DNA from 3 places in the Stenotrophomonas maltophilia group sp. P373 genome. Region 3 is predicted to be linked to each of the others. Evidence: predicted binding sites of a transcription regulator. Region 3 holds the regulator's gene; each other region holds the start of a gene.
The links. The regulator HrcA, encoded in region 3, represses chaperone genes, less so after heat shock. The targets are predictions, from matches to a motif close to TTNGCACTCNNNNNNNNNGAGTGCNAA.
Positions count from the first base shown of each region.

Region 1 (4,733 bases), 2.2 Mb from region 3:
GGCAACCCGCACAACCAGACCGGGCTGCTGCAGTCCGGTGCCAATGACCTGGTGCTCAAGCCGATCGAAGAGCGGCTGCTGGTCACCAAGGTGCTGTTCCAGCTGCGCCTGGCCCGATTGAACGATGGACCCCTGATTCGATGATGGATGAAGTAGCCGACACCCCGACGATCCAGCTGGAACCGAGCTGGAAGCAGCATGTCGGCGATTACCTGCTGCAGCCGCAGATGCGCGAGCTGTCCAGCTTCCTGCGCCAGCGCAAGGCCAGTGGCGCGGCGGTGTTCCCGCCCGGCCCGCAGATCTTCGCCGCGTTCGACGCCACGCCGTTCGAGCAGGTGAAGGTGGTGATCCTCGGGCAGGACCCGTATCACGGCCGCGGCCAGGCGCATGGCCTGAGTTTCTCGGTGCCGCCGGGCGTGCCGGTGCCGCCGTCGCTGCTGAACATCTACAAGGAGATCGAGAGCGATCTCGGCATCCCGCGCCCGGACCACGGCTGCCTGATTCCGTGGGCGCAACGTGGGGTGCTGCTGCTCAATGCCGTGCTGACGGTGGAAGAGGGCAAGGCTGGTGCCCACCAGGGACGTGGCTGGGAGGGCTTCACCGATCACGTGGTGGATGTGCTCAACCGCGAACGCGAAGGCCTGGTGTTCATGCTGTGGGGCGCCTATGCGCAGCAGAAGGGCAAGGTCATCGACACCCGTCGCCATCGCGTGCTGAAGTCGCCGCACCCGTCGCCGCTGTCGGCCCATCGTGGCTTCCTCGGCTGCCGGCATTTCTCGATGGCCAACGAGTACCTGCAGCGCCGCGGCCAGGCCCCGATCGACTGGTCGCTGCCGCCGCGTTCGGCGCTCTGAGCACCGTCGGGCTGCTGGGCCTGAACACCGGGCAACGTCTCCGGGCCTGAATGGGTCTGCAGAACGGCCCGTTCAGCTCCGCTTGACTGAAATCGGCCGGGTTCTGCCAGGTAATTGCTTGAATTCCAAGGGATTGTGAATCCCGAAAAGCATGCTCGCCACTGTCATCAAATCGCGCTACGGTAGGGCTCTGTTTGGGACCAGTGTTGCATCAATAGGATGCTGGAACTTTTTCCTCCTTTAGCAGTCCAAATCCCGGACTGCTAAGATGGGTGCCTATGAGCCAGAACACCTCTACTGCCCTTGTGGCAAACAATCTCCCGATTCCCAGTGCGCTCGGTTCGCTGGACGCCTACATCGGTGCCGTGCACCAGATCCCGGTGCTGTCGGTCGATGACGAACAGGACCTGGCCCGTCGCTTCCGCGACGGCAACGATCTGGACGCCGCCCGCGAGCTGGTGCATTCGCACCTGCGCTTCGTGGTGCACGTGGCCCGCGGCTACAACGGCTACGGCCTCGCGCTGGGCGACCTGATCCAGGAAGGCAACATCGGCCTGATGAAGGCGGTCAAGCGCTTCGACCCGGACATGGGCGTGCGCCTGGTCTCCTTCGCCGTGCACTGGATCCGTGCCGAAATGCACGAGTTCATCCTGAAGAACTGGCGCATCGTGAAGGTCGCCACCACCAAGGCGCAGCGCAAGCTGTTCTTCAACCTGCGCAAGTCGAAGACGCGCCTGGGCTGGATGAACGCGGCTGAAGTCAGCGCGGTGGCCAAGGACCTGAACGTGTCCGAGCGCGAGGTCATGGAAATGGAGTCGCGCCTGTCCGGTCGCGATATCGGTTTCGATGCGCCGACCGACGAGGACAACGAGCACGCCCCGCCGTCGCCGGCTGCGTTCCTGGTTGCCGATGACGAAGACCCGTCGATGGCCTACGAGCGCGAGGACAGCGAAGACAACCAGATGCAGCTGCTGCGCGAAGGCCTGGCCGAACTGGATGCGCGTTCGCGCGACATCATCCGTCGTCGCTGGCTGGATGCCGACAGCAAGGTGACGCTGCAGGAGCTGGCCGACGAGTACGGCGTGTCGGCCGAGCGCATCCGCCAGGTCGAGGCGAACGCGCTGAAGAAGATGAAGGCGCTGTTCACCGCGTAAGGCGGGATGGCGTTGAAGCTAGGAAAAGGCCCGGCATTGCCGGGCCTTTTCTTTTCGGTGGCGTTCTCATCCACGCATGGCGTGGATCTACCCAGTGTCAGTAGAGCCACGCCATGCGTGGCTGCGGCGCGGCCTCAGCCCTCGCGTGCGATCGCGCGCCAGCCGATGTCGGTGCGGTGGAACGCGTTGGCCCAGGTCACCTTGGCCACGCCGGCATAGGCATTGGCCTGTGCGTCGCGCACGCTGTCGCCCAGTGCGGCCACGCACAGCACGCGGCCACCGGCACTGACCACCTGGCCCTGCGCATCCAGTGCCGTACCGGCATGGAACACCTTGGCGCTGGCCGGCACGTCGCCCAGGCCGGAAATCACATCACCGGTGATCGGCGATTCCGGATACGGCCGGGCGGCCATCACTACGCCCAGCGACGGGCGCGGGTCCCAGTGCGCCTGCACCTGTTCCAGCCGGCCGTCGATGGCCGCTTCCATCAGCTCGACCAGGTCCGACTGCAGGCGCAGCATCACCGGCTGGGTTTCCGGATCGCCGAAGCGCACGTTGAATTCAATTACCTTCGGCGCGCCGCTGGCATCGATCATCAGGCCGGCGTAGAGGAAACCGGTGAACGGGATGCCGTCGGCGATCATGCCCTGCACGGTCGGGTTCACCACTTCGCGCATCACGCGTGCATGCACCTCCGGGGTGACCACCGGGGCCGGCGAGTACGCGCCCATGCCACCCGTGTTGGGGCCGGTGTCGCCGTCGCCGACGCGCTTGTGGTCCTGCGAGGTGGCCATCGGCAGCGCATGCACGCCGTCCACCATCGAAATGAAGCTGGCTTCCTCGCCATCGAGGAATTCCTCGATCACCACGCGGGCGCCGGCATCGCCGAACGCGTTGCCGGAGAGCATGTCACGCACTGCGTCTTCGGCTTCGGCCAACGTCATTGCGACGATCACGCCCTTGCCGGCGGCCAGGCCATCGGCCTTGACCACGATCGGTGCGCCCTTCTCGCGGATGTAGGCCAGGGCAGCGTCCACGTCGGTGTGCACGGCATAGAACGCGGTGGGGATGTTGTGGCGGGCCAGGAAGTCCTTGGCGTAGGCCTTGCTGCCTTCCAGCTGCGCGGCGGCGGCGGTCGGCCCGAAGATGCGCAGGCCGGCGGCGCGGAAGCGGTCGACCACGCCGGCCACCAGCGGTATTTCCGGGCCGACCACGGTCAACGCCACGCCTTCGGCCTGGGCCAGCGCCAGCAGGCCGTCGATATCGGTCACCTTCACCGCCACGTTGCGGCACTTGTCTTCGCTGGCGGTACCGGCGTTGCCGGGCGCCACGATCACGTCGGTGACACGGGAGGACTGAGCCAGCTTCCATGCCAGGGCGTGTTCGCGGCCGCCGGAGCCGATGACGAGGATCTTCATGGGACAGGGTTCTCGGATACGGAAAAGAAAAGCCGGGCAGGGCCCGGCTTGGTGATGCGGATCAGTGGCGGAAGTGGCGCACGCCGGTGAACACCATGGCCAGGCCATGTTCGTCGGCGGCGGCGATCACTTCGGCATCGCGCATCGAACCGCCCGGCTGGATGACCGCCTTGATGCCGGCGGCAGCGGCGGCATCGATGCCGTCGCGGAACGGGAAGAACGCATCGGAGGCCATCACCGAACCCTCGACCACCAGGTTCGCGTCGGCGGCCTTGATGCCGGCGATGCGGGCCGAGTACACGCGGCTCATCTGGCCGGCGCCGACACCGATGGTGCGGTTGTCCTTGGCATAGACGATCGCGTTGGACTTCACGAACTTGGCCACCTTCCAGGCAAACAGCAGGTCGCTGAACTGCTTGTCGGTCGGCGCCAGCTTGCTGACCACCTTCAGCTCGTCGCGGGTCATGCCGCGGTTGTCCGACGACTGCAGCAGCAGGCCCGAGCCGACGCGCTTGCTGTCGAAGTTGTTCAGGCCGTCGCCATGCGGGATGCGCAGCACGCGTACGTTGGCCTTCTTCTGCGCGTATTCCAGCGCGGCCGGCTCGTAGTCCGGGGCAATCAGCACTTCCACGAACTGGCGGTCCAGGATCACCTTGGCGGTGGCGGCGTCCAGCGGCTTGTTGAAGGCGATGATGCCGCCGAAGGCGCTGGTCGGGTCGGTGGCGTAGGCCAGCTCGTAGGCATCGCCGTTGCCGGCGCCGACGGCCACGCCGCACGGGTTGGCGTGCTTGACGATGACGCAGGCCGGCGCATCGAACTGGCGCACGCATTCCCACGCCGCATCGGCATCGGCCAGGTTGTTGTAGCTCAGCTCTTTGCCCTGTAGCTGCTGGAAGGTGGCCAGCGTGCCCGGCACCGGGTACAGGTCGCGGTAGAACGCGCCGCTCTGGTGCGGGTTCTCGCCGTAGCGCAGGTCCATCACCTTCACGAAGGTGGAGTTCATCTGCGCCGGGTATTCGGCACGGGCCGGCACGGCGGCGTCGGTGGCGGTGACCGCTGACAGGTAGTTGCTGATCGCCGCATCGTACTGGGCGACGCGGTTGAACGCGGCCACCGAGAACGCGAAGCGGGTGGCAGCCGTCAGCTGGCCGTTGTTGGCCTCCAGCGAGGCCAGCAGCTCGGGGTACTGCGACGGGTCGGTGGCCACTGCCACGCGGGCGAAGTTCTTGGCCGCCGAACGCAGCATGGCCGGGCCGCCGATGTCGATGTTCTCGACCGCGTCGGCCAGGGTGCAGTCGGCCTTGGCG
Region 1 covers NZ_CM129994.1:4,000,239-4,004,971, reverse strand. The annotation lists gene ACSYHF_RS18575 (response regulator) at 1-144, shown strand, start outside; gene ung (uracil-DNA glycosylase) at 141-854, shown strand; gene rpoH (RNA polymerase sigma factor RpoH) at 1,133-2,008, shown strand; gene purD (phosphoribosylamine--glycine ligase) at 2,143-3,426, opposite strand; gene purH (bifunctional phosphoribosylaminoimidazolecarboxamide formyltransferase/IMP cyclohydrolase) at 3,488-4,733, opposite strand, start outside.
Region 1: a site for HrcA is predicted at 1,095-1,121, ahead of rpoH (RNA polymerase sigma factor RpoH). Genes of this name have one in related genera too.

Region 2 (4,733 bases), 2.2 Mb from region 3:
GAACTCGGTGCCGCCCTCGCAGTGCTCCGGTGCACTCAGGTAGAGAATGCCCGACCAGTGCGAGTGGTCGGCGTGTACCTTGGCGCGGCCGATGTCGCCGGCAAGGGTAAGGCGGAACTTGCCGTGCGACTGCAGCGGGTTGACCGGCCGCAGCGGTTCGTTGACCAGTCGCGAGACCGCGCCGGACAGGCCATCCAGCTCCAGCCGCTGCTGTGAATTGCGGCCGGGGAATGCGCCCTCCTGGACGGGATAGTCCAGGCCCAGTGCCGCCTGGCGCAACCCCTGCGCATCGGCGGGAGAAAGGAAGTCGTCAACGACGATGAACGAGGTAGGCATGGTCACCGAGCGTAGCGATGCACTGCGGCGACGGCAACCGGGCAACGAAAAACCCCGCCTTGCGGCGGGGTTCTTCTTTAACATCACATCGGGAAGGCGTGCCGACCGAGGCCGGCAACGACCGCCGGAGGCGTGGACTTAGAAGTCCATGCCGCCCATGCCGCCCATGCCACCCATGCCACCAGCGCCGCCCATGGCCGGCTCGTCCTTCTTCGGAGCTTCGGCAACCATGGCTTCGGTGGTGATCATCAGGCCGGCGATCGAGGCCGCGTTCTGCAGGGCCGAACGGGTCACCTTGGTCGGGTCCAGGATGCCGAACTGCAGCATGTCGCCGAACTCGCCGGTGGCCGCGTTGTAGCCGAAGCTGCCGGTGCCTTCCTTGACCTTGTTGATGATGACCGACGGCTCGTCGCCGGCGTTGGCCACGATCTCGCGCAGCGGGGCTTCCATCGCACGCAGGGCAATCTGGATGCCGTGGTTCTGGTCTTCGTTGGCACCCTTCAGGCCGGCCAGCGCGGTGATCGCGCGGACCAGGGCAACGCCGCCGCCCGGGACCACGCCTTCTTCAACGGCTGCACGGGTGGCGTGCAGGGCGTCGTCGACGCGATCCTTCTTTTCCTTCATTTCGATTTCGGTCGAGGCGCCGACCTTGATCACCGCAACGCCGCCGGCCAGCTTGGCCACGCGTTCCTGCAGCTTCTCGCGATCGTAATCCGAGGAGGTGTCCTGGATCTGGGTCTTGATCTGCGCCACGCGTGCATCAACGTTGGCCTTGTCGCCGACGCCGTCGATGATGGTGGTGTTCTCCTTGGAGACCTGCACCTTCTTGGCGCGGCCCAGGTCCTTGATGGTGGCCTTTTCCAGCGACAGGCCGACTTCTTCGGAGATCACGGTGCCGCCGGTCAGCACGGCCATGTCTTCCAGCATCGCCTTGCGACGGTCGCCGAAGCCCGGGGCCTTGACGGCCACGACCTTGACGATGCCACGGATGGTGTTGACCACCAGGGTCGCCAGCGCTTCGCCTTCAACTTCCTCGGCCACGATCAGCAGCGGCTTGCCGGCCTTGGCGACGCCTTCCAGCACCGGCAGCAGGTCACGGACGTTGGAGATCTTCTTGTCGTGCAGCAGGATGAACGGGTCATCCAGGTCAGCGGTCTGCGACTGCTGGTTGTTGATGAAGTACGGCGACAGGTAGCCGCGGTCGAACTGCATGCCCTTGACCACGTCCAGCTCGTTGTCCAGGCCCGAGCCTTCTTCAACGGTGATGACGCCTTCCTTGCCGACTTCCTTCATCGCGTCAGCAATGATCTGGCCGATCGACTCATCCGAGTTGGCCGAGATGGTACCGACCTGGGCAATCGCCTTGTCGTCGGCGGTCGGCTTGGAGATGTTCTTCAGCTCGGCGACGGCAGCCGAAACGGCCTTGTCGATACCGCGCTTGAGGTCCATCGGGTTCATGCCGGCGGCAACGGCCTTGGCGCCTTCGCGGATCAGGGCCTGGGCCAGCACGGTGGCGGTGGTGGTGCCGTCGCCGGCATCGTCGTTGGTGCGCGACGCAACTTCCTTCACCATCTGCGCGCCCATGTTCTCGAACTTGTCAGCCAGTTCGATTTCCTTGGCGACGGAGACGCCGTCCTTGGTGATGGTCGGGGCGCCGAAGCTCTTTTCCAGCACGACGTTGCGGCCCTTCGGGCCCAGGGTGGCCTTGACGGCATTGGCGAGAACATTGACGCCGCGCACCATGCGCGAACGGGCGTCTTCACCGAAACGAATATCCTTGGCAGCCATTGCATTTACCTCATTGGTAGCGCCGGACGATGCCCGGCGGCTGGGAGTTTGGGATCAGGTTGAAACAGGTCGCGCCGAGGCTCAGCCGATGACGGCGAGCACATCGTCTTCGCGCAGGACCTTGTATTCGACGCCTTCGCTCTTGTACGAGCTGCCGGCGTACTGGCCGTAGATGACCTTGTCGCCGACCTTCAGCGACGGCGCGCGCACGTTGCCGTTGTCCAGCGGCTTGCCCGGGCCGACGGCCACGACCTCACCCTTGGTGGACTTTTCCTTGGCCGAGTCGGGGATGACGATGCCACCGGCGGAGATTTCGTCGGCTTCGATCGGCTTGACCACAACGCGGTCGTGCAGCGGCTTGATGCTCATAGGAGACCTCTTAAGTGATTGATTGGTCTAAAAAAGTCCGGCGATGTTAGCACTCACCCCGGGCGAGTGCCAGAACCGCACGTGAAGAAACCCGACAACGTCGGGAGCAGGGCAGAGATGGAGCCCCGCCGTCCCCTTTCAAGGGCGGAATGAAAAAAATTTTTCCGCCCGCGCGCGTCGGCCAACGCGTCGGTCCTGGACAATTTCGGTGACAAGCGTCGCACTGTCAGATATCTGACGTTCATTTACGACAAAGTGTCACTGGATCGGCCTTAGGCTCGGTCAGGCATTCCCAATCACAAGGAGTAGTCGATGCGATTGCTGTCCCCGCTTGCCGCCGCCTGCCTGCTGGCGCTGGCCGCCGCGCCGGCCCAGGCCGAGGTCTTCATCAATGAACTGCACTACGACGACAGCACCGCCGCCGGTGACGTCGGCGAAGCGATCGAGGTCGTAGCCACTGCCGGTGAGGACCTGTCCGGCTACCGCCTGTACCTCTACAACGGCAGCAATCCGTCGGCCGCCACCGTCTATGCCAACACCCCGGTCCCGGCCGGCACCGCCGCCGGCTGCGGCAGCGCCAGTATCGCTGTGGTCAACTATCCGACCAACGGCCTCCAGAATGGTCCGAACGACGGCATCGCGCTGGTCGATGCCAGCGGCAAGGTGGTCCAGTTCCTCAGCTACGAGGGTGCCATCACCGCCTCCGGTGGCCCTGCTGCCGGCATGACCAGCCAGAACATCCCGGTGGCCGAAAGCAACAGCACCGCGCCGGGCACCTCGCTGCAGCTGACCGGCAGCGGCAGCCAGTACGCCCACTTCACCTGGGCCGAATCTGCCGGCCAGACGTTCGGCAGCTGCAACAACGGCCAGACCTTCAGCGGCGGTGGCACGCCAGGCCCCAACACGCCGCCGTCAGTCTCCACCACCACCCCGGCGCAGGGCAGCAGCACCTTCCCCGCTGCCGCCGACCTGGAAGTGGTGTTCAGCGAGACGGTGAACCTGGCCAGTGGCGCCTTCGCCCTGAGCTGCGGCACCTCCGGCAGCGTGCCGCTGACCTTCCCGGCCAACGGCCGCAGCGTGAAGCTGTCCACCAATACCGCGCTGGTGGCCGGTGAAGCCTGCCGCTTCGACATCCGCGCCGCGCGCATCACCGACCTGCAGGGCGCGCATCCGGCCGCCGACAGCCGCATCGCCTTCACCGTGGCCAGCACCGGCGGCAATCCGGACCCGGGCAACCCGGGCGTGCCGGCCGGCTACTACTCCAGGGTCAACACCAGCAGCCCCAGCCAGCTGCGCTGCTCGCTGCACGCCACCATCAAGGGCCACACCGCCTACCCGTACAGCGGCTCGGGCACCAGCACCTGGACCATCCTGGAAATCGCCGACGAGGATCCGAACAACCCGGACCGCATCCTCGATGCCTACCGCAACCGCAGCTACGCCAAGGTCAGTGATCGTGCGGGCACCGGCAGCGGCCTGACCTACAACCGCGAGCACACTTGGCCGAACTCGCTGGGCTTTGCCACCACCACGGGTGACAAGGGCCTGCCCTACGCGCCGTACACCGACACCCACATGCTGTACCTGACCGACGCGCAGTGGAACGCCGACCGTGGCAACAAGCCGTTCGCCAAGTGCGATGCCAGCTGCGGCGAGCGTGCCACCGAAGCCAACAATGGGCAGGGCGGCGGCAGCGGTGGCTACCCGGGCAATTCCAACTGGGTGCGCACGCCGGACGGCAACACCGGCACCTTCGAGGTGTGGGGCAAGCGCAAGGGCGACATGGCGCGTGCGGTGATGTACATGGCGATCCGCTATGAGGGTGGCAAGGATGCGGCCACCGGTCAGTCCGAGCCGGACCTGGAGCTGACCGACGACCGCAGCAAGATCGTCAAGACCAGCAGTTCGCCGGCCTACATGGGCCTGCTGTCGACGCTGATCGACTGGCACCTGTCCGATCCGCCGGATGATGCCGAGCGTGCCCGCAATGACGTGGTCTACAGCTTCCAGGGCAATCGCAACCCGTTCATCGATCACCCCGAGTGGGCCACCCCGGCCCTGTTCACCTCGGCCAAGCCAGCCACCTGCCAGCTGGCCAACTGACCGCGCAACGCTGCGGTCCACTGCCGCCGCCGGGCCCAGACCCGGCGGCGGCCCTATACTCGACGGTCATGCCGACCGTCGATCCCGTCCTGCTGCTGTTGACCACCTGCCCGGACCGGGCCAGTGCCGAGCGCATC
Region 2 covers NZ_CM129994.1:3,965,191-3,969,923, forward strand. The annotation lists gene ACSYHF_RS18385 (DUF6445 family protein) at 1-336, opposite strand, end outside; gene groL (chaperonin GroEL) at 475-2,124, opposite strand; gene ACSYHF_RS18395 (co-chaperone GroES) at 2,206-2,493, opposite strand; gene ACSYHF_RS18400 (endonuclease) at 2,806-4,596, shown strand; gene cutA (divalent-cation tolerance protein CutA) at 4,665-4,733, shown strand, end outside.
Region 2: a site for HrcA is predicted at 2,540-2,566, ahead of ACSYHF_RS18395 (co-chaperone GroES). Genes of this name have one in related genera too.

Region 3 (4,733 bases):
CTCCAGCACCTTGGCCGAGATTTCCTGCGGGGCCATCTTCTTGCCGTCGCTGGTGGCGACCCAGGCATCGCCATTGTCATGGGCCAGGATGCTGTACGGGACGTGGGCGATGTCCTTCTGCACCTCGCCATCGGTGAACTTGCGGCCGATCAGGCGCTTCACCGCGTAGAAGGTGTTCTTCGGGTTGGTCACGGCCTGGCGCTTGGCCGAGGCACCGACCAGGACTTCGCCGTCCTTGGTGTAGGCGACGATCGACGGGGTGGTGCGATCGCCTTCCGAATTCTCGATGACGCGGGCCTTGCCGCCGTCCATGATCGCCACGCACGAGTTGGTGGTGCCGAGGTCGATACCAATGATCTTGCCCATGGGGGAGACTCCTGAGGATGCTTGTTGGGGTCAGTCCGGCCGTTCGGCCGGTGGATGAATACGATGTGGGGAAGGCCCGTGGAACATTCAAGCCACCTCCCGAACGCTGTGTTTCCGACGATCCGGCGCGTTCAGCGTCGGGTCGGGTGACGGGTCTGTCCGCCGCCCGGCCCTGCCGGATCAGTCGGCGGCCACCACCACCAGCGCCGGCCGCAGCAGGCGCTCGTTGAGCAGGTAGCCCTTCTGGAACACGGTCACCACGCTGCCCGGGGCAGCGCCCGGGGTCGGCACCTGGCTGATGGCCTGGTGGTGTTCCGGGTTGAACGGCTGGCCGATCGGATCCAGCAGCGCCAGGCCGTTGTCGGCGGCGACCTTCAGCAGCTGCTTGTAGGTCAGCTCCAAGCCTTCGCGCAGCGGGTGCGGGTCGTCGCCGGCGGCCTTCAGGCCGGCATCCAGGCTGTCGAACACCGGCAGCAGCTCGCCCAGCAGCTTCTCGTTGGCGAACTTGCGGGCCTGCTCGATGTCACGGGCAACACGCTTGCGCTGGTTTTCCAGGTCGGCGCGCTCACGCAGCGCATCGGCCTTGACCTGCTCGACTTCGGCGCGCAGGCGCTCGACTTCGTCGTTGACGCCGGCGGTGGCAGCCGCATCGGCGGCACTCTGCTGGGATTCGATATCTGGATGTTCGTGGTTCATGTCTGGGTCCCTGGCGGTCACTCTCCGCCTCCACCCACCCTAGTGTGGGCGGGATGCTGCGTTTCAAGCGTCGGATGTTCCCGGCGTGCGTCCGGCCGGTGAAAAGGCCGCGCCAAGCACATCGGCGGTGGCCTGGACCAGCGGGATCACCCGGTCGTAGGCCATCCGCTTGGGACCGATCACGCCCAGCACGCCCAGCACCTGGCCATTGGCGGTGTACGGGGCAGTGACCAGCGAGACGCCCTGCAGCGGCATCATTCCGGTCTCTTCGCCGATGAAGATGCGCACCCCCGGCGCCTGGATGGTCCGCTCCAGCAGCTGCAGGATCTCGCGCTTGCTGGAGAACAGCTCGAACAGTTCGCGCAGGCGCTCCAGGTCGGACAGGTCCTGCACGCCCATCAAGCGGGTCTGCCCGGCCACCAGCATGTCGTCGGCCGCCGGCTGCAGGGCCTGCTCGGCCAGTTCGATGCTGTGGGCCAGCAACTGCTCCAGTTCGGACCGGGCGTCGCGCAGCTCCAGCAGCAGTCGGGTACGGATCTCGGCCATCGGCAGGCCGGCGAAATGCGCATTGAGGTAGTTGGCGACCTGCTCCAGCTGGCCTGGCGCAAACTCCTGCCGGGTCTCGATCACCCGGTTCTGCACCTCGTTGTCGGCAAATACCAGGATCGCCAGCACCCGGCGCCCATCCAGCGCCACGAAATCGATCTGGCGGAAGGCGAACTGCTCGCGCCGCGGTGCGCTGACCACGCCGACGAAGTGGCTCATCGCCGACAGCAGCTCCGAGGCGCTGCCGAGCAGGGCCTGGGTGCTGCCGCCACCGGCCAGTTCCTGGCGCAACCGGGCCAGCTCGCCCTCGCCCGGCGGCTGCATCTGCAGCAGGCTGTCGACGAACACCCGGTAGCCATGCGCGGTCGGGACGCGGCCGGCCGAGGTATGTGGCGAGGCCAGCAGGCCCAGATCCTCCAGGTCGCCCAGGATGTTGCGGATGGTGGCCGGGCTGACCTCCAGGCCGGCCACGCGCGCCAGCGTCTGCGAGCCGACCGGCTCGCCGTCCTGGATGTATCGCGCGATCAGCGTGCGCAGCAGGTGGCGCGCACGCGGGGCAAGCTGGTCGGGAGAACCGTGCATGGAATCAACCTGTGAGACACGGACACTAGATAATGGCGGCGCATCGCCTTGGCAAGTCATTGGACCTCCCGCGCCCGCGTGCTAGCGTTGCGCGGCTGCTGACACCCCCTTACCCATGCTCAGACATCTTTCGATCAAGGATTTCGCCGTCGTCCGCGCCACCGAACTGGAGTTCGGGCCAGGCATGACCGTGGTTTCAGGCGAGACTGGCGCCGGCAAGTCGCTGATGGTCGACGCACTGGGCTTCCTGTCCGGCCTGCGCGCTGACAGCGGCGTGGTCCGCCATGGTGCCGCACGCGCCGAGCTTTCCGCCGAGTTCGCGCTGGAGCAGCTGCAGGCCGCCCGCCAGTGGCTGGCCGACAACGAGCTGGACGACGAGGACCAATGCCAGCTGCGCCGCGTGATCCGCGCCGACGGCGGCTCGCGGGCCTGGATCAATGGCCGCCCGGTGACGCTGGCACAGCTGGGCGACCTGGCCTCGCTGCTGGTGGAGATCCACGGCCAGCATGAACAGCAGGCGCTGCTGGCGCGCCCGTCGCAGCTGGCCCTGCTGGATGCCTATGCCGGCAACGAGAACGAGCGCCGCCAGGTGCGCCACGCCGCCGCGGCCTGGCAGGCACTGGTCGATGAATCGCTGGCGTTGTCGCAACAGGGCGACGTCAGTGACCGGATCGGCTTCCTGGAGCACCAGCTGCGCGAACTGGACCGCGAGGACCTGGAACCGGAATCGATTGCCGCGCTTGGCGCCAGCCACCGTCGCCAGGCCCACGCCAGCGCCCTGCTGAGCGCCTGCCAGGCGGCCAGCAACCAGCTCAACGGTGAAGACGGCAGCTCCGCGCTGGACCTGCTGCAGCAAGTGCGCCACGAGCTGTCGCGGCTGGTCGAGCACGACCCGCGCCTGGGCGAGGTGGACGGCCTGATCGAGAACGCCTCGATCCAGCTGCACGAAGCCCTGTCGCTGCTGGACCGGGTGCATGACGACCTCGACGCCGACCCGGAACAGTTCGAGGAGAACGAGCGCCGCCTCGGCCGCCTGCACGACCTGGCCCGCAAGCACCGCGTGCCGATGGACGAGCTGGGCGCGCAACGTGAGCGCATGCATGCCGAAGTGGAGCAGCTGCGTGGCGCCGACGAGCGCCTGCAGCGCCTGGCCGGCGAGATCGACAAGGCCGCCGCCGCCTGGCGCGTACAGGCTGAAGTGCTGACCGCCAGCCGCCGCAGCGCCGCTGCCGAACTGTCGGCCACCACCACCGGCATCATCGCCGAGCTCGGCATGGGCGGCGGCCAGTTCCTGATCGAACTGGAGCCACAGGACAGCGGCAAGCCCGACCCGCAGGGTGCCGAGCGCGTCGAGTTCCTGGTGGCGGCCAACGCCGGCCAACCGCCGCGCGCCCTGCGCAAGGTGGCCTCGGGCGGTGAACTGTCACGTATTTCGCTGGCCATCGAAGTGGCCGCGCTGGACCTGGATGCGGTGCCGACCATGGTGTTTGACGAGGTCGACTCCGGCATCGGCGGCGCGGTGGCTGACATCGTCGGCCAGAAGCTGCGCGCGCTCGGCGAGAAGCGCCAGGTGCTGTGCGTGACCCACCTGCCGCAGGTCGCCTCCAAGGGCCACGCCCATTACCGGGTCAGCAAGGCCCCGGTGGAAGGCATGACCCAGAGCGCAGTGGAAAAGCTGGACAACAAGGCGCGCGAGGAAGAGCTGGCGCGCATGCTCGGCGGCGTGGAAGTGAGCAAGGAAGCGCGCGCCGCCGCCCGCAAGCTGCTGCAGGCCTGAGGCCTGTTCACGGTTATCCACGCATGGCGTGGATCTACAACCCACCCGCACGGTAGTGCCGGCCGCTGGCCGGCAACCCAACACCGGTGGACGATGATCGTGAGGTTGCCGGCCAGCGGCCGGCACTACCCGTATCACCCCAACGGCCGCGTCAGGTCGACGTTCTCCACCAGGAAATCGAGGAACGCGCGCACCCGCAGCGGCAGGTAACCGCCCTGCCCGAGGAACACCGCGTGCACCTCTTCCAGGTCACCGGGATTGGCCTCTTCCAGCACCGGCAGCAAGCGCCCGGCAGCAATGTCCTCCTGCACCTGGAATTCCGCCAGCCGCGCCATGCCCAGCCCGCCCAGCACCAGCTGGCGCAGCGCATCGCCGTTGCTGGCGCGGGCATTGCCACTGGGCAGCAGCATCCGCTCGCGCCCCTCCTGCAGCAACGGCCACCCCTGCATCGCACGGGCATGGCCGATGTCCAGCCGGTTGTGCGACTGCAGCTCCTCGGCAGTGCGTGGCAGCCCGTGCCGCTGCGCGTAGGCCGGTGCAGCCACGATCATCATCCGCGTCGCGCCCAGCCGTCGCGCCACCAGACTGGAGCTCTTCAGCGGCCCGGCCCGCACTGCCACATCGGTGCGCTGCTCCAGCAGGTCGATCACCTCGTCGTTGAGGGTCAGGTCCACGCCCACCTGCGGGTTACGCTCAAGAAACGCCGGCAGCAGCGGCAACAGGAAATGGCGGCCAAACGGCACGTTGGAGTTGACCCGTAGCCGCC
Region 3 covers NZ_CM129994.1:1,749,261-1,753,993, reverse strand. The annotation lists gene dnaK (molecular chaperone DnaK) at 1-366, opposite strand, end outside; gene grpE (nucleotide exchange factor GrpE) at 547-1,062, opposite strand; gene hrcA (heat-inducible transcriptional repressor HrcA) at 1,126-2,190, opposite strand; gene recN (DNA repair protein RecN) at 2,306-3,967, shown strand; gene ACSYHF_RS08165 (LysR family transcriptional regulator) at 4,102-4,733, opposite strand, start outside.